Regions from separate parts of the Alteromonas mediterranea DE genome, predicted to be linked through region 2. Evidence: predicted binding sites of a transcription regulator. Region 2 holds the regulator's gene; each other region holds the start of a gene.
The links. Region 2 encodes FliA, which starts transcription of late flagellar genes. Its sites were predicted from a motif close to CTAAAGNTNNNNNNNNNNNNGCCGATA; they were not measured.

Region 1: MADE_RS06135 (flagellar protein MotY) is a predicted target of FliA. The motif match lies at 3,517-3,543, and genes of this name have one in related genera.
Region 3: MADE_RS03350 (DUF3530 family protein) is a predicted target of FliA. The motif match lies at 2,968-2,994, and genes of this name have one in related genera.

Annotation. Positions count from the first base shown of each region.
Region 1 covers NC_011138.3:1,340,856-1,346,841, reverse strand. Annotated here, with positions in the region: gene cspE (transcription antiterminator/RNA stability regulator CspE) at 1-201, opposite strand, end outside; gene gloA (lactoylglutathione lyase) at 674-1,081, shown strand; gene glpQ (glycerophosphodiester phosphodiesterase) at 1,210-2,370, shown strand; gene MADE_RS06135 (flagellar protein MotY) at 2,464-3,336, opposite strand; gene rnt (ribonuclease T) at 3,726-4,358, shown strand; gene MADE_RS06125 (peroxiredoxin) at 4,480-5,085, opposite strand; gene MADE_RS06120 (bacterioferritin-associated ferredoxin) at 5,361-5,555, shown strand; gene MADE_RS06115 (TonB-dependent receptor) at 5,673-5,986, opposite strand, start outside.
Region 2 covers NC_011138.3:1,203,118-1,209,103, forward strand. Annotated here, with positions in the region: gene flhA (flagellar biosynthesis protein FlhA) at 1-996, shown strand, start outside; gene flhF (flagellar biosynthesis protein FlhF) at 1,026-2,459, shown strand; gene MADE_RS05525 (MinD/ParA family protein) at 2,465-3,331, shown strand; gene MADE_RS05530 (RNA polymerase sigma factor FliA) at 3,328-4,059, shown strand; gene cheY (chemotaxis response regulator CheY) at 4,096-4,479, shown strand; gene MADE_RS05540 (protein phosphatase CheZ) at 4,514-5,269, shown strand; gene MADE_RS05545 (chemotaxis protein CheA) at 5,282-5,986, shown strand, end outside.
Region 3 covers NC_011138.3:712,644-718,629, reverse strand. Annotated here, with positions in the region: gene rapA (RNA polymerase-associated protein RapA) at 1-2,154, shown strand, start outside; gene rluA (bifunctional tRNA pseudouridine(32) synthase/23S rRNA pseudouridine(746) synthase RluA) at 2,194-2,910, shown strand; gene MADE_RS03350 (DUF3530 family protein) at 3,076-3,960, shown strand; gene MADE_RS03345 (hypothetical protein) at 4,104-4,427, shown strand; gene MADE_RS03340 (AmpG family muropeptide MFS transporter) at 4,525-5,871, shown strand; gene MADE_RS03335 (sensor domain-containing diguanylate cyclase) at 5,900-5,986, opposite strand, start outside.

The DNA of each region.
Region 1 (5,986 bases), 140 kb from region 2:
TACGTTAGCAGCTTGTGGACCTTTTTGGCCTTGTTCAACTTCAAAGCTAACTTCTTGGCCTTCAGCAAGAGTTTTGAAACCGTCAGAAGCAATTGAACGGAAGTGTACGAATACATCTTTGCCGCCAGCTTCAGGTGTTAGGAAACCAAAACCTTTTTCTTCGTTGAACCATTTAACTGTGCCGTTTACTGAATTAGACATAATAAAAACCTTTTTTAAAAAAATTGATGTTGTGGTGAAAGTCACCGAATAGCAATAGACATAACCAAGCTAGTAAAGCAGTTGTATATCTAAATAGAACTTCAATTTGAAGGAATAAAGAAAGGTACAGCGCAGTATTAGGTAAAGCATAAAACATATCTAGAGCGGGATTGAAGGTACAGGTAAACCAACGCGATGTCCAACCTTTTCTCGATTATTTTTAGTCACGGCGCTTGTTAACGTATTTTATTCATCGATACACGTACTTTTTAACAGGCTAGGAAAAATTGTAATGCTGTCTTAAAGCGTTAACATTCATCTCTTAATATAAGCACGTGGTGTCTTTAGCTAACTCGGTGATTATACTAAAAAGCTGTTTCTAATACGGTTTCTTGACGTAAGCAACATTCAACACGCGCTAATATTGTATTATGTCCTTAGCTTTTACTTTCGTCACAAATAGGAGTTTGTTATGCGAATGCTTCACACCATGCTTCGAGTTGAAAACTTGGAAGCGTCTTTACACTTTTATACCTCACTTATGGGGATGCGCCTATTGCGCCAGTCTGAGAACAAAGAGTACGAATACACGCTGGCGTTTGTAGGCTACGGTGATGAGTCTGATAGCACAGTGTTAGAGCTTACCTACAACTGGGGCGACAATACTTACGAAAAAGGCGACGCTTATGGCCATATCGCCATTGAAGTTGATGATATCTATCGCTTCTGTGAGAACCTCGAAGCAAACGGCGCCGATGTTTATCGAAAACCAGGGCCGGTAAAAGGCGGTTCCACTGTTATAGCCTTTGTGCGCGACCCCGATGGTTACGCCATAGAGCTTATTCAAAACAAATCAATCTCGCTAGAACAGTCGCACTAATTATTCGTGCCTGTGGCTTGCATTGAAAGCATTTTTTCAGGCACGAATTATGGCTTCGGATTTATGGGCACAATGTAAGTTCATAGGTTACACGGCAGAGATAAATGACAACATGGAGCGATATTGTCATGCTACGCAAACGCTTAGGCTTTTTTAAGAGCACGACGGCAATTGCCACGTCACACGTAAATTCAACACAGCAAACACATGGTGATTGGCTTGGGCGCTGTATTTATTGTGTTAGCGCTAAAGCGCGTAACATAATGCCCGCAATTGCACTGGCTGTTTCAAGCTACATAGCAGCTCCAACTTTGCATGCCGACACTCACGAACTGACTAGTGCTCAACGCTTCTCAGTCATCGCTCACCGCGGTGCTTCTGGCTACCTACCTGAGCATACTCTTGAAGCCGCTACCCTCGCCTTTTCTTTGAAACCTGACTTTATTGAGCAAGATGTAGTTATTAGCAAAGATAATGTTCCCGTGGTACTTCACGATATTCATTTAGAAACCGTGACGAACGTTGAAGCTGTCTACCCTAAGCGCCACAGAGCCGATGGCAGGTATTACGCGCGAGACTTTACCTTAGAAGAGTTACGAAACCTACGGGTTCACGAGCGAGCAAACAGCGATGGGAAACAAGTATTTGAAAATCGTTATCGCGGCCAACAGGCTCAGTTTACCCTTGCTACATTAGCAGAGCACTTTGAATTAATCAGCGAACTAAATCGCCAATTTGGTACTTCAGTAGGCGTTTACCCCGAAGTCAAATCGCCTGCTTTTCATAGTAACGAAGGGGTCGACGCTAGCAAAATTGTTATCGATATGCTGAATACCTATGGCTTTGGTGGAGAAAGTGGCAACAGCTATCTTCAGTGTTTCGACTTCAAAGAGGTGAAACGCATTCGCGAAACACTAGGCTATAAAGGCAAAGTGGTTATGCTTATTGGCGAAAATGATTGGGGCGAAAGCGACACCGACTATGACTGGCTTCGCACTAAAGAGGGTATGGGCGAGGTAGCTTCTTATGCTGATGGCATTGGCCCATGGCTAGGCCACTTACTGAACAAGAAAGCAATGGCAGAAGGAAAATTAGAAGCGGCAAAATGGCTTGAATACGCCCATGATAATTCGCTGACCATTCATCCTTACACCTATCGCGAAGACGCTTTGCCTGCAGGCATGACAGGGACACAGCTGTTAGAAGCGTTAGAGAATGTAGCTAACGTCGACGGCGTGTTCACCGACCATGTTGTACCGGTTACCAGGTGGCGTGCACAAAAGGACTAAGTATTAAAGGTATGGGCGCTTTATATTCAAATGCAGTGTGTATGCGCATATTGAGTTAAAGCGTCTGGCGGTTAGGCACTGTAACTTAAAAAGCTACGACTTAGAAAGCCTAACCACTACGCGACGGTTTTGGGCACGGCTTTCACGTGTATCGTTAGGCGCGATGTGACGTTTTTCGCCATGTCCGGTCAACTGAATTCTGTCTTCTGGCACACCTAGCGTGGTCAAGTAGCTCTTCACTTCGTTAGCCCGACGTATAGAAAGCTGCTCATTGTTCCATCGGCCACCATAGCTATCGGTATAGCCGTCTAATAGTACAAGTTCTAGCTCACTGTCTTCTTTCAAATACTCACCTATCATGGTTAAGCGTTTTTGCGAGTATTTGGTCAGTTCTGTACTGTTGTTTTGATATGACAGTACGGTATAAGCAATGTCGTCGAAATTGAATGGCAGTAAGTTAGACACACACTTTACAAATTCTTGGTATACCCCAGAAAAGTTACTCGCATTTAATGCAACACTCACCTGATCGTACTTGTTGTACCAATCTTGGTAATAAATAGTGGGCCAGAAACCTTTTTCAAGTTCAGACAGCATTGTCCAAGCGGCGTCCTGCGGTAAGTCACCGTTGTACTGCTTGCGGATAGACATATCGGCTATAGGTTTTGGCGCTACGCCCGGCATCCACTTTGGTGGAACGGAATAAACAGCAGCCATATCGAATTTACTCGGTAGTAAATGCATGTCTAGCTCAAATTCCATATTCAATTGCTTTGACGCCGTGCTGGTAAACATAGCCTCGCCATAACCTGGTAATTCGTGGTTCAGTGTACACTGAAGACGTGTGTCGGAATCGATGCGCCAGTTGGAGCTTTCAATGGTCGCAGAATATTGTCGCATAGCAGCGTGGGAAGATAGCGACCCCACAATCCCCATCAAAGCGATATATTTTAATTTAGACACCATACTTCGACACCATAACGAAAATCAGACTAACACGGGTATGGGTTACGTTAACCGTCAACCACGTTTTCAACAACTTGCGAGAGCGCACACAAGCAAGTGAGCATTCGTCGGCATATCTATTTCAAGACAGGTACTAAAAGAACAAGAAATAGCGACGCACGTTAAGACGCTCTACATAACTATCGTCCAAAGTGTAGAAAAGTTTAGCGTTTAATACCATTCGCGTTTCAGGTTTTTGCTACTATCCTGATTTATAAACAATAGTGTTTCAATTGAAACTGGCAACTCGGTGGCATCCTTGCGATAATTCAGCTATTACATACATTTCGCATGTTGGTGCGCATTAACGCCACCAGCCAGTTTTCTCAATCTAGTCTACAAGAGTGTTTATGTCTGCCAACCCGCCCCTTCTTTCCCAGCGCTTTAGAGGTTATTTCCCTGTAGTTATTGATGTTGAAACTGCGGGCTTTAATGCGGGAACCGACGCCTTGCTGGAGCTCGCGGCAGTTACGGTAAAAATGGATGACGACGGCATTCTCCATCCCGATGAAACCTTTCACTACCATATAGATCCGTTTGAGGGCGCTAATCTAGAACCCGCAGCGTTGGAATTTAATGGCATCGATCCGAATTGCGCCTTGCGCGGGGCAATTGAAGAAAGTGAAGCCATGAAGGACTTATGCAAAGGTATCCGAAAGGCGCAAAAAAACGCTGGTTGTCAGCGCTCGGTGATTGTTGCCCACAACGCCACTTTCGACCAGAGCTTTGTAAATGCGGCAATAGAGCGTTGTAACATCAAACGCACGCCGTTTCACCCGTTCGTCTCGTTTGATACCACCAGCCTTGCCGGCCTTGCGTTAGGGCAAACGGTGTTGGTTAAAGCCTGCCGCGCAGCGGGAATCGCTTTTGATCAAAGTGAAGCGCACAGCGCACTATACGATGCCCAAAAAACAACCGAACTATTTTGCTTTATGGTTAACCGGTACAAAGCATTAGGCGGATGGCCGGTAGAAAATGATTAACTGAACAAGGTATTTGAGATACTGGTATTCATACTGGGCTCACCCAACACGTTTTTATTTATAAGCTCAAACAAAAACAGCGCCTAAAAGCGCTGTTTTTTCTACTCTTCAAGTAGCTAGCTTACAGCTTGTCTGCTTCTTCAGATAGGTACTTAGCTACACCTTCAGGTGAGGCGTCCATACCAGATTTACCTTCAGTCCAGCCTGCAGGGCAAACTTCACCGTGCTCTTCGTGGAACGCCAGTGCATCAACCATACGAAGCATTTCATCAACGTTACGGCCAAGAGGAAGATCGTTAACCACTTGGTGACGCACCATACCTGCCTCGTCGATTAAAAATGAACCGCGGAATGCAACACCATCTTCCGGATGCTCAACATCGTAAGCTTGACAGATATCGTGTTTAACATCAGCCACGAGAGTGTACTTAACTGGGCCAATACCACCTTGATTTACTGGGGTATTTCTCCAGGCATTGTGTGAGAATTGAGAGTCGATAGAAACACCGATCACTTCAACACCACGTTTTTTGAACTCGTCAAAACGCTTGTCAAAAGCGATCAGTTCAGAAGGGCAAACGAAAGTGAAGTCTAGCGGATAGAAGAACACAACCGCTTTTTTACCTTTGATTGCTTCGCTTAACGTAAAAGAATCAACAATTTCACCGCTACCTAGTACCGCTGCAGCTGTAAAATCAGGTGCCGGACGGCCAACTAATACACTCATGAGTCTCTCCATTTATATGTGGATTGTAATAATAGAAGTGATTGCGTTGCGCGACCACTTAAAATAGATATTGCTAGCTTGGGAGATAGGTACGATTACTAAAATAACAATATTAAACAATGTGTTTTTTCACTGATCCTACCAATAGGGGTTCATTCGCTAAACTTTAAGCACAGATTTTCATCATTTACCCTTTATTAAATTTGCCAATATCTACTTGCCAAATTAATGAATAGCAATTATTATCATTTACAGATTCATTTGGAGTACGTTTAATGTTTGTTTGCATGTGCTATGGGGTAACAGATAAAAGCATTCGCGCGGCGGTTGAAGAAAACGGCGTGGGAAATATGCGTGAGTTACGTCAACATTTAGAGCTTGGCTCGCAGTGCGGTAAGTGCATTACTATGGCTCAACAAATTATTGACCAAACCATCATTGATGAATCATTATTTAAAGACGTAGGTTAAGGTCAGCAACCTAATACTTAACCTTTCCGGTCCCTTCTCCCTCTTGTAACGCGTTTCTTTGCTACGACACATTCAGCATATATATTGACACCAAAAGCACCGGCCATTACCGCAGTGTTAATTAAAGGTGTATTCGATGCCTGCGTAATAAAAAGCGCCGTTAATGCCGCCTGGAGATGTAGGTGGATAAAGCGCGCCAACCTCGCCTTGAAACGGGTTTTCGTCAGGCAGTGCATCGAACAAGTTTTGCGCGCCTAACGTAAGCTGAATGTGTGGTTGTACTTTCCAAGCGAGTTGCGCGTCAAACGTCGTTAATGCACTGCCGTATATATCCATTCCCGCCGATGCATCGAGGTGGTCTTCGTAAAACTCACCATAGTAGTTTAATCGCCATGTTAGCGCCCAGTTATCTTTGACTTGCTCAAGGGTAA
Region 2 (5,986 bases):
TTGGAGGTCGGCTATCGATTAATACCACTGGTTGATAAATCTCAAGGTGGCGAATTGTTGACGCGCATAAAAGGGGTGCGTAAAAAGCTCTCCCAAGAACTTGGTTTTCTTATTCCCCCAGTACACATTCGCGATAATTTAGATTTAGAGCCTAATACCTACACTATTGCTATGCTTGGCGTCACCATTGGCGACTCTGTTATCAGTCATGATGAAGAGTTGGCTATCAACCCCGGGCAGGTCTTCGGCAAATTAGAAGGTCGCGCCACCAAAGACCCTGCGTTTGGTTTAGATGCGGTGTGGATCAAGCCGAATAAACGAGAACACGCGCAAACCTTGGGGTACACCGTTGTTGATGCAGCTACCGTTGTGGCTACCCACCTTAGCCAGTTGTTAACTAACAATGCTTATCAGCTACTTGGTCACGAAGAAGCGCAGCAGTTACTTGATATGCTGGCTAAGCAGCACCCTAAATTGGTGGAAGGTTTAGTACCAGATATCTTGCCGCTAAGCACGGTGGTAAAAGTGCTTCAAACCCTACTATTTGAGGGCGTGCCTATTCGCGATATGCGCACTATTGTTCAAACCTTAAGTGAATACGGCACTCGCAGCCAAGACCCGGATGTATTGGTCTCTGCCGTTCGTATTGCGCTTAAACGTCTTATTGTCCAAGAAATTACCCAAGGGGCAAAAGAGATACCTGTCATAACCTTGGCGCCAGAGTTGGAACAGATGTTGCACCAGTCACTTCAAGCAGGTGGCGAAGATGGCGCTGGTATCGAACCAGGTTTGGCAGACAAGCTGCAAAAATCATTGCAGCAAGCCAGTCAGCAGCAAGAGTTAGAAGGAGAGCCTGCAGTACTCCTAACCTCTGGCATGCTGCGACCCGTTCTGTCTCGCTTCTTAAAGTATTCGGTTGTTGGGCTCCATGTGCTTTCTTACCAAGAAGTGCCTGACGACAAACAAATAAAAATAGTCAGTTCGGTCGGTCAATAATCTGACACTGGGTGATTGGAGAGGTTGCAATGAAAATTAGACGTTTCTTCGGCAAAGATATGCGTGAGGCGTTAAGCCAAGTTAAAGCTGAGTTAGGCAGTGATGCAGTGATCATGTCGAACCGCAAAGTTGCCGATGGCATTGAGCTTGTTGCCGCCTATGATAAAGAGCCTGAAGCAAAACTCTTCACTCCAAAAACATCGCCTAAAGCAACCCCTAAAGCATCAGGTCAAAAAGCCGTGCCTAGCTTAAGTGAGATTATCGGTGATGATGGCCCCGACAGTTTAAAAGCTCTGTTAGAAAAGCAGCACGGCGGTAGTGCGCCTTCATCAAGTAATGCTTCAGCATCGCAGTCGCATTCAGCCAACCATAATCAGCCTATGTCTGCAAATGCGAGACATGCCAACGAAATTGCGTCACACCTTGATTTCTCAGAAGCCTTTATTGATGACGTAGAAAGCCAGCACCTTGCACAAGACGAAGGCAGAGCAACAACATTTCCCGACCACCAAGCGTCCAGCATAGACGAGGCACCCGTCTCTCAATCTGCAGAATTGGCGCAAATTAAAGAAGAGTTAGCGTCGTTGCGCGATGTTTTACAATATCAGGTTGCAGACTTGATGGAAGCGAAAAACAAGCGTCAAAAACCGGTACATCAATACTTGATTACCCGTCTAACGGATATGGGGTTAAGCAGTGCACTTGCCAGTCAGCTAATTAACTATACACCAGCACACTACAATGAACGAGACGCATGGGTGTATCTTCTTAACCTATTGGCTAATCGCATAAATGTGACAGGAAACGATATACTTAGTGCGCAAGGTGCAGTTGCCTTAGTCGGACCGACGGGCACAGGTAAAACAACGACGGTTGCAAAACTAGCTGCTCGCTATGCACAAAAGTACGGTGCAGATTCAGTAGCAATGATTACCATAGATACGTATAGAATTGCGGCCTATGAGCAGCTCGCGACATACGGAAAAATTATTGGCTGTACGGTGAGAAAAGCGCAGACTAGTGAAGAACTTGCGGATTTATTATTCCAACTTCGTCATAAGCGTCTAGTATTGATTGATACGGCAGGGTTTAGCCAACGGGATAGCCGTTTAATTAAACAGATTAAGCAGTTTGATAATGGTCAAATGCCAAAAGTTAAAAAATATTTGGTAGCGCAGGCAAATACACAATATCCTGCCCTACAGCGCATCATTAAGGCTTATGATGATATCGAACTAAGTGGCTGTATTTTCACAAAGTTAGATGAATGCTACTCTTTAGGAGAGGTATTGAGCGCTGCAGTTGAATATCAACTGCCGGTTAGTTATGTCACCGACGGTCAGAAAGTACCTGAAGACATTAAGATTGCGGAGGCAAAATCTTTAGTTTCTGCCGCTGCAAAGCTTTATAAAAAGTACGGTTTGAATCATACTAGTAGCAACAACGCAATTAAAACAGCATAAGCAGTATGATTGACGACCAAGCGAGTAGCTTAAGAAAAATGAAGCAATCACGGTTAATCAAAGTTATCGCCGTCACCGGAGGTAAAGGTGGCGTAGGTAAAACAAACATTACGCTAAACACCGCTATCGCTATGGCGAAGCAGGGTAAGCGAGTTATGGTTCTCGACGCCGACCTCGGACTGGCGAACGTAGACGTAATGCTAGGTTTGCGGGTTGAGAAAAACCTTTCCCACGTGCTATCTGGCGAGTGCACGCTTGATGAAGTGTTAGTCACCGGCCCCCACGGTATTAAAATTGCGCCTGCCACCTCTGGCACGCAATCAATGGCAGAATTATCGCCAACGCAGCACGCGGGTCTTATCAGAGCCTTTAGTGAATTGCGTTCGCAAATCGATGTACTCATCGTAGATACCGCGGCCGGTATTTCAGACATGGTGTTGAGTTTTTCAAAAGCTTCTCAAGACATCATGGTAGTGGTTTGCGATGAGCCCACCTCGTTAACTGACGCCTATGCCTTAATAAAGATTCTTAATCGTGAGCACGGTGTATTTCGCTTTAAAGTTGTGGCGAATATGGTTCGCGATGTACGGGAAGGTCAGGAATTATTTAGCAAATTAAGCAAAGTGACAGGGCGTTTTTTAGATGTTGCACTAGAATTAGTGGCAACCGTACCTTTTGATGAGAATATCCGCAAAGCCGTGAGAAAACAAACGGCTATTGTTGATGCGTATCCGGGTTCTCCCGCCGCTGTTGCGATTACTCAGCTTGCGAGTAGAGCCCTTACGTGGCCCATTCCGGCACAACCGGGCGGTCACCTAGAGTTTTTTATTGAACAACTCGTTGCAGAAAAAGCAGTAGGAAGTCAGCGTTGAACAGCAAGGCCGCCGCTTATCGTCAACAAACCGATAAATCGCAGTTAGTCGAACGACATGCGTCATTGGTTAAGCGCATTGCGCATCACTTGATTGCGCGATTGCCGGCCAGTGTTCTTGTTGATGACCTGATCCAGTCGGGTATGATTGGTTTGCTAGAAGCTGCGCGTAACTTCGACGGGTCGAAAGGCGCGAGCTTTGAAACTTTCGCAGGCATTCGCATTCGTGGTGCTATGTTAGATGAGATACGTAAAGGCGATTGGACCCCGCGTTCAGTACATAGAAATGGACGTGCTATTACCGAGGCTATTTCACAGGTAGAGAGCGAAACAGGCCGCGATGCGAGAGATTCTGATATTGCTGATAAGCTTAATGTAAGCTTGCAGGACTATCACCAAATGCTTAATGAGGTTAATGCGGGAAAGCTGGTAGGTATTGAAGATTTAGGTGTGTCGGAAGATGTAATTACTACTGAGCAGAGTAGAGGTAGTGATGCGCCGCTTGAAGATTTAATGCAAGGCGCGTTTCAAAAAGCGCTTGCCCATGCCATTACGACATTACCTGAACGAGAAGCAATTGTTCTTTCACTGTACTATGATGAAGAACTGAACTTAAGAGAAATTGGCGAAGTTCTTGATGTTAGTGAGTCAAGAGTCAGCCAAATTCACAGTCAGGCCATGTTAAAACTCAAATCACGAATGAAGTCGTGGCAAGCTGACGAAGAATAGAAATTAATAACAATTAACCCCTCATTGGAGGCTATTTTGGACAAAAGCATGAAAATTCTTGTGGTTGACGATTTTTCAACCATGAGACGTATCATCAAAAACCTGCTTAAAGATTTAGGTTTTTCTAACATCCAGGAAGCGGATGACGGAAGCACTGCATTGCCTATGCTGCAGCAAGGTGATTTTGATTTCGTTGTTACCGATTGGAACATGCCAGGAATGCAAGGTATCGATTTGCTGCGCGCAATAAGAGCCGACGACAAACTTAAGCATTTACCTGTACTAATGGTAACTGCAGAAGCGAAAAAAGAGCAAATTGTTGCCGCTGCACAAGCGGGCGTTAACGGCTATGTCGTTAAACCATTCACCGCTGCAACTTTAAAAGAAAAATTAGATAAAATTTTCGAACGTTTAGGTTGATCCAGACGCTCACCAGATAAATGAGGTTTACTGGATGACAACGAATGTAAACGTTCCAATTTCGTTAGAAGAGGCCAAACAGCTTGTCACCTATCTGGAAGAAGGTGACAACGCGTCTGCTAACGCTCTACTTGAAGCTGCCTCAATGAAGGAAAACGTTGAGCTATTTGCTGAAGTAGGAAAGTTAACGCGTCAACTCCATGACGCGTTAAATAATTTTCAAATTGACGACCGCATCAAAAACTTAGCTACCGACGATATTCCCGATGCACAATCCCGCCTAACCTACGTAATTGAAGAAACCGAAAAAGCAGCTAATACTACAATGGACGCTGTGGAAGCGAGTATGCCGATAGCGGAAATGCTGTCGGTGCGTATCGAAAAAGTGATGCCTGAGTGGAAAAAGCTCATGAACCGCCAAATCGAGTTGGGCGAGTTCAAAGCGTTATGTGCAGATTTAGACGAATTATTGGAAGACGGTTCGCTTCAGTCAGCTAAACTTACACAGTTACTTACCGAAGTATTGATGGCTCAAGGCTATCAAGACTTAACGGGTCAAGTTATCCGTCGCGTTATCGACCTTGTAAAAGAGGTAGAAGATAGCTTAGTTAATATGCTAACCATGTTTGGCGAGCGCGAAGGTGAAGAACAAACTAAACCATCTAGCGTTAAGGCCGATAAGGTTGATGGTGTAGAGGCAGAAGGCCCAATTATTGACGCCGAGAAACGCGATGATGTCGTTTCTGGCCAAGATGACGTAGATGATCTTCTGTCTAGCTTAGGTTTTTAGGGGAGCGGGCGCATGTCGTTTGATGTTGACGAGGATATATTACAGGACTTTCTGGTTGAGGCTGGAGAGATACTTGAACAATTACAAGAACAGCTCGTTGATCTTGAGAACAATCCTGAAGATGCGGATTTGCTGAATGCAATTTTCCGTGGATATCACACAGTTAAAGGTGGAGCGGGCTTTCTTTCGCTCACAGAGTTAGTAGAAATTTGTCACGGTGCAGAAAACGTTTTTGACGTAATGCGCAATGGACAAAGAACCCTAACCCCAGAACTGATGGATATTATTTTGCAGGCCACTGACGTGGTGGTAGAGATGTTTGAGCGGGTTAAAGCTCGCGATCCACTCGAACCTGCAGATGCACACCTTGTCGACTTATTGCACAAATTAAGTCGCCCGGAAACGCCAGATGAAAACATTTTTGGCGCCTCTGAAGAGTCAGCCACTGCACCTGAGTCATTTGCTGCGGAGCCTGAACTTGTCATTGAAGAACCTACAGCGCAAGTGCCTAGCGGCACAAGCGACGGTGGTATTGACGAAATAACCGAAGATGAATTCGAAGCGTTACTCGATGAACTTCATGGTTCAAATGCGCCAGGTCAATCTTCTTCAGCAAGTAAGCCATCAGTCGCGCCAGCATCACCTTCAGCACCCACGACACCGACCGCTGGCGGCGATAGCGACGATATCACCGACGAAGAATTTGAAGCGCTTCTC
Region 3 (5,986 bases), 490 kb from region 2:
GCCATTTACGATGAAAGTCGTTGCGACGCGATAGAAGAAAGCGAAGCGTCTGATGCTGGCGAAGTGAATCCGTTTGAAAACGATCAGCTAGTACTTTGTAGCATCGACTTTTTAAGCCAAAGTGAAAAGCGCCAAAAGCAAGTTCAAGCCGCAAGCTGGGATTTGATGGTTGTGGATGAAGCTCATCACTTGGCGTGGTCAAGCGAGGCGCAATCAGCTGAGTATAAGTGCGTTGAAGCTTTAGCTAACCTAACGCCTGGTGTATTGCTGCTTACGGCAACCCCAGATCAGCTTGGTCACGAAAGTCACTTTGCTCGCCTGCGTCTTCTTGACCCTGCTCGTTTTCATAGTTACAACGCTTTTTTAGAAGAAGAGTCGAAATATAGCCAGCTGGCCGACGCCGTCGCGCCACTGCTTTCAGATGCAGAGCCTAACGACAAACAACGTACCAAATTGGCAGAGTTCGCCCCTGATGTCATGGAGCACACCGGCGATTTGAGCACGCCAGAAAACCGCCATGCGCTGTTACACCAGTTAATTGACTGTCACGGCACTGGCCGCATGCTGTTTAGAAACCGTCGCGCTAATATTGAAGGCTTTCCTGAACGTAAACTGAGCGCTTATGAACTTGCGTTGCCTGAAGTCTACGCAGATGCGGTAAGCGGCGGCGACCTGACCTACTCGCTTTACCCCGAGCGAATGGCCAACGTGGTAAATAGCTGGACTAAACACGACCCTCGTGTTGAATGGCTGCTTGACTTCATGCAGAGCGTTAAGCCTGAAAAAATACTGCTTATTTGTGCCAGTGCTCGCACTGCGCAAGAGCTAGGTGAAGTCATTCGCACTCAATCAGGCATTCGACACAGCGTATTCCACGAAGGTATGAGCATTGTAGAGCGCGACAAGGCTGCTCACTACTTTGCCGACGAGGAAGAAGGTGCACAAATTCTACTGTGTAGCGAAATTGGCAGTGAAGGCCGTAACTTCCAGTTTGCCCACCATTTGGTGTTGTTCGATTTACCCATTACACCTGATTTACTGGAACAGCGCATTGGTCGACTCGATCGAATTGGCCAAACGCAAACAGTACAAATTCACGTACCGTATCTTGCTAAGACCGCGCAGCATGTGTTGTTAGATTGGTACCATGAAGGACTAAACGCATTTGAGAAAACCTGCCCGACAGGCTCTGGCGTATTCGATGACGTTAAACCGTTGCTTGTTGGTGCATGCTTACATCCCGATGATATAAGCGCTCGTGATGAACTTATCAATATGAGCGTAACGCTGAACAGCCAGCTTGTAGCGCAGTTGGAGGCCGGACGAGATCGCTTACTAGAGTTAAATGCCTCTGGTGAAGGGCGCGTAGAGCAGTTACTCGAAGACATTGTTACCCTTGATAGCGAACAAGATCTATCGCGCTTCATGGGCCGCGTGTTCGACGCTATCGGTGTACAGCAAGAAGAGAAAGGCAACGACTGCTTTATTCTTATGCCTACCGAGTCTATGGTGAGTCAGCTTCCTGGCCTTGACCCTGAGGGAATGACAGTCACCTACAAGCGCCGTGTGGCAACAACCTTAGAGAACGTGCAGTTTCTTAGCTGGGACCACCCTCTTGTTCATACCGCCATTGACGTTATCCTTACGGATGTTCACGGCAAGAGTAGCATGGGCTTTATTGCTGAGCCGTCGCTGCCAAAAGGCGCATACTGGATAGAGGCGTTATTTGTTCTTCATGCTCAAGCGCCAAAAGCGTTGCAGCTTGGCCGTTTCTTACCGCAGACGCCGGTACGCGTATGCTTAGATGCACAAGGAAATGCGTCTGACTTAAGCTTCGATGTGAAACGTAAGATTGGACGTAAAATTTCAGCGCAGCTATTGAAAGCCCTGCAACAGCCACTTGAGTTGGCTATTGAGAAGGCGCGTAAGCTTGCCCACCAGCAGGCCAATCAAAAGCAGCACGACGCGTTGAATACCATGCACTTGACCTTGGGCGAAGAAATTCAACGTTTACGCGACTTACAAAAGCGCAATCCAGCGGTGCGAGACAGTGAAATTGAGTTCATTGAAACGCAAATGAATGCCCTCGATAAGGTAATTCAGGAAGCTGATGTTCAGCTAGATGCGTTGCGAATTGTGGTAAACAATCCGTAACGCTCCCCCTTAACGGCTACTTATAAGTGACACAACGCAATGGCTAACCCGAGCTTTGTTTATAACCCACCAATGACGCCTTATCTTGATATTTTGTATCAGGATGAGGATATGGTGGTAGCACACAAACCCAGCGGGCTATTGAGTGTTCCCGGTAAAGCACTAGAACACCGCGACTCTCTGATTAGCCGTGTTAACACTGTGTACCCCACTGCTACCGTGGTACACCGGTTAGATATGGCCACTTCGGGTATTTTAGTACTGGCACTTAACAAAGACAGTCATCGCCATATCTCTAAGCAGTTCGAGCTTCGGCTAACCCAAAAACGCTATTTCGCGCGGGTTCACGGCCATATAGAGGAAGATTCGGGCGAAGTAGACTTACCCCTTATCTGCGACTGGCCTAATAGACCAAAACAAATGGTGGACTTCGAACGGGGCAAAAAAGCCATTACGCGGTTTGAAGTCATTGAGCGTGCCACTGACGATGCAGCGCGCCGCTATACCTTAGTGGCGTTATATCCCATTACAGGGCGCTCACACCAACTACGGGTGCACATGCTAGCCTTGGGCCACCCAATCTTAGGTGACCGGTTGTATGCTCATGACGAGGCGCTTAGTATGGCCCCTCGCCTTCAACTTCACGCTGAAAGTTTAAGCTTGACTCACCCAACATTGGAAAAGTGGTTACATTTTAAAACCCCTATCCCGTTTAGCCATTATCGCCCAGGCGCCCTTTCTATTGATAGAGACTAGCGTTAATTTGCCTTTTACTGTGACGTGCTAACCCCCCGTTATTCTTTTTAACCATTGCTATAGTTTTTGCTTAGAGTGCCGATAACTGTTTTAGTTATTGGTACAAACGAAGCAACGGGTTAAGCACCAGTTAATGGGTAGAACTAAAAGGCAAATCTCTCTTCTATGAAAAGGCAAACTATCCTTCTGTTATTTGCTGTCATCGTATCCCTCTTACCTATGACGGCGCACAGCAACTTTCTGAAAGACGTGAGTAATGCTTACTTACCTGGTGAAGTAAAAACAATCATGGTGGGTGAAGGCGAAGCACCGATCATTGAAATAGGGGCCAAAACACCACTGCCTCTTGGTACAGCCATAGTTCTTACCGAACCTTTCCCATCTAGCCTCACGCTTTCACAAGGCAATAGCCTTGCCGACTTGCTCGCAGAAAAAGGCTGGAACGTAGTCATTAGCCCTTTTCATTTACCCGTAACACCCAGTGAGCCAATAAACGAAGATACGATGCCTGGTTCTTTAGATGAGGGTGATAGCGCGCCTTCATCACAACCCAATGAGATACACCCTCGTAGCAATCAACTCACACAATACCTTAGCTTCGAAACGACCGTTACTGCGCTCACGCTTCAACTCAGCGCGTTGTATAATTATTTACAGGACCGAGGCGGCTATCGCATGGTAATAGCCCAAGGCATGCTTGCCACCACATTTTTGTCTGCCACAGAACAACAGCCCGCCTTAGAGCCAGATACATTCATTGCCATATCGCCCTTTTGGCCCGAAGAGTCCACCAATAACTTAGTAATAGAAACCATGGCTCAGGCCAACTACCCTGTCCTAGATGTTTCTCTTAACAACTTTAATGATTGGGAGAGCAATACCACATTAAAAAGGAAAATTAGAGCAAAAAACGCACTAAAGTTGCACTACCGGCAAATAAATATTCCAAATAATTCTTTAACCTTTAGTATAAGAGATATTCACAAACCCCCACAAATTCAGATGGTTGCAAATAGCGCCATAGGCTGGACCCGCCACTTGGGCTGGTAATTTATTCACCTACCGATTAGGCTAAATTAGCACCCAAAACAGTTACCTAAGTATTTCAGACAAAATAATACCCTGCCCTGGCACGTGGTAACTGCGTTATAGACTATAATATTTCATAGCAAACAGAGACGGTTGAATTACTTGTGAATGTTCAAGATTTTGTAGACAACAAAGCAAAGCAGCTGTGTTTCTATTTGAGAGCATTTTGGCAAGGAGAGCTTCCTATCGAGGAGATCGAGCTATTTTTCTGGGATAGTATGGAAGAGTGGGGCCAAATTGAATACACGTTAACCCAGCCCTATACACAAAAAGAACGGGTGTTTTGGCATGTACTTCATCAAGTGCATTACTGGAACGAAGAGAAACTGACAAAAGATCAGTTTCTCATTGATGAACTTAATAACTGCGTCAATTTTCTCGAAGGATTAGGTCATTGCCCTTTGGACTGCGTGGGGATACGCCCTTAGGCTCCCGTCTACGGCAAAAATAAGTGACCAACAACGTCACAGGATGTCGATACTTACCTATTGCCGCTCAATGGGTTATTGCTAAACCTCGTACTTCGTGGCTCAATATGCTTTTGAGTTATTGCCAAAGGCTGAAGTTTTGCTTACCGCTTTAAAAACGTTCAACGACAAACGCTATTTAAGTATTTTTCTGTTTGGTATTTCCAGCGGTTTCCCTTGGATAATGATTGGCTCAGTGCTATCAGCGTGGCTAAAAGACGAAGGCTTGTCCCGCTCTGCAATCGGCCTTTTCGGAATTATCTTTGCCACTTACTCATTCAACTTTTTATGGTCGCCCCTTGTAGATAAGCTCAAGCCACCACTATTAGGTCAGCGTAAAGGGTGGATTTTCGCTATGCAAGGCTGCATCGTTTTACTCTGTCTTGGTATGTCGCAGCTAAGTGCAACTTACGACTTGTATTACGTAGCGTTAATTGGTCTGCTCATTGCTGTAGCGTCAGCTACACAGGACATCGCCATTGATGGCTTTCGCATCGATTGTGTGGAAAAAGAGGATAAAGACGGTATGTCAGCAGCGTCCTCTGTGGCGACGGCTGGCTGGTGGACAGGGTATGGTGGGCTTGGTGCCATACCGTTTTTCTTGGCCGACTTAACGACGTGGTCATGGCCCAACATTTATCTTTTGCTAAGCGTAATAATGGTACTTTTAATGTGCGCTACGTGCATAGCAGATGAACCTCAGATTGATAGAGAGGCTTTGCTTGAAAAGATAACAGACGCCAACGCTACGAGCTCGCCACTTGTCTATTGGATTAGAACCACGCTTATCACGCCTTTTGCCGAGTTTTTTAACCGCAATGGTGTGAAACTAGCAGCGTCGTTTCTGCTTTTCATCTTTCTATTTAAAATTGGCGAAGCATTTTTAGGGCGCATGAGTATCGTTTTTTATAAAGAGGTAGGGTTCTCCAACAGTGACATTGCCACCTATTCGAAATTACTCAACTGGTGGGTGACCATTGTTTTTTCTTTGTTAGGAGGCTTAGTTAATATTCGCTACGGCATATATCGAGGGCTGATGATTGCGGGCGTCGCCATGGCGGCGTCGAATCTTCTTTTTGCGCTGATTGCGCAAACGGGCCCATCCACCTCGTTACTCGCCGTCACGGTGATCGTTGATGGGTTTACCGGCGCATGGAGTACGGTAGCGATGGTCGCTTTTATCTCGCTGCTGTGCAACAGAGCCTTTAGCGCCACTCAGTATGCGCTGATGGCGTCATTAAGTGTAGCCGGCAGGACATTGGTTGCCTCTAGCAGCGGTATTGTTGTTGATAGCTTAAACGGCAACTGGAGTTTATTTTTCATCATTACTGCCGTAATGGTTATTCCAAGCCTTTGCTTTTTGTATTCAATTCGTCACCATATAAAGCGCGTGGAAACGGCTTAACACTCTAACTAGCTTGCCTGTTAGCAAGCTAGCGTTGGCTTGTATCATAAACGCGATATTGATTTCGACCGCTTTCTTTTGCGTCATAAAGCGCTTTATCTGCACATTCTAACCA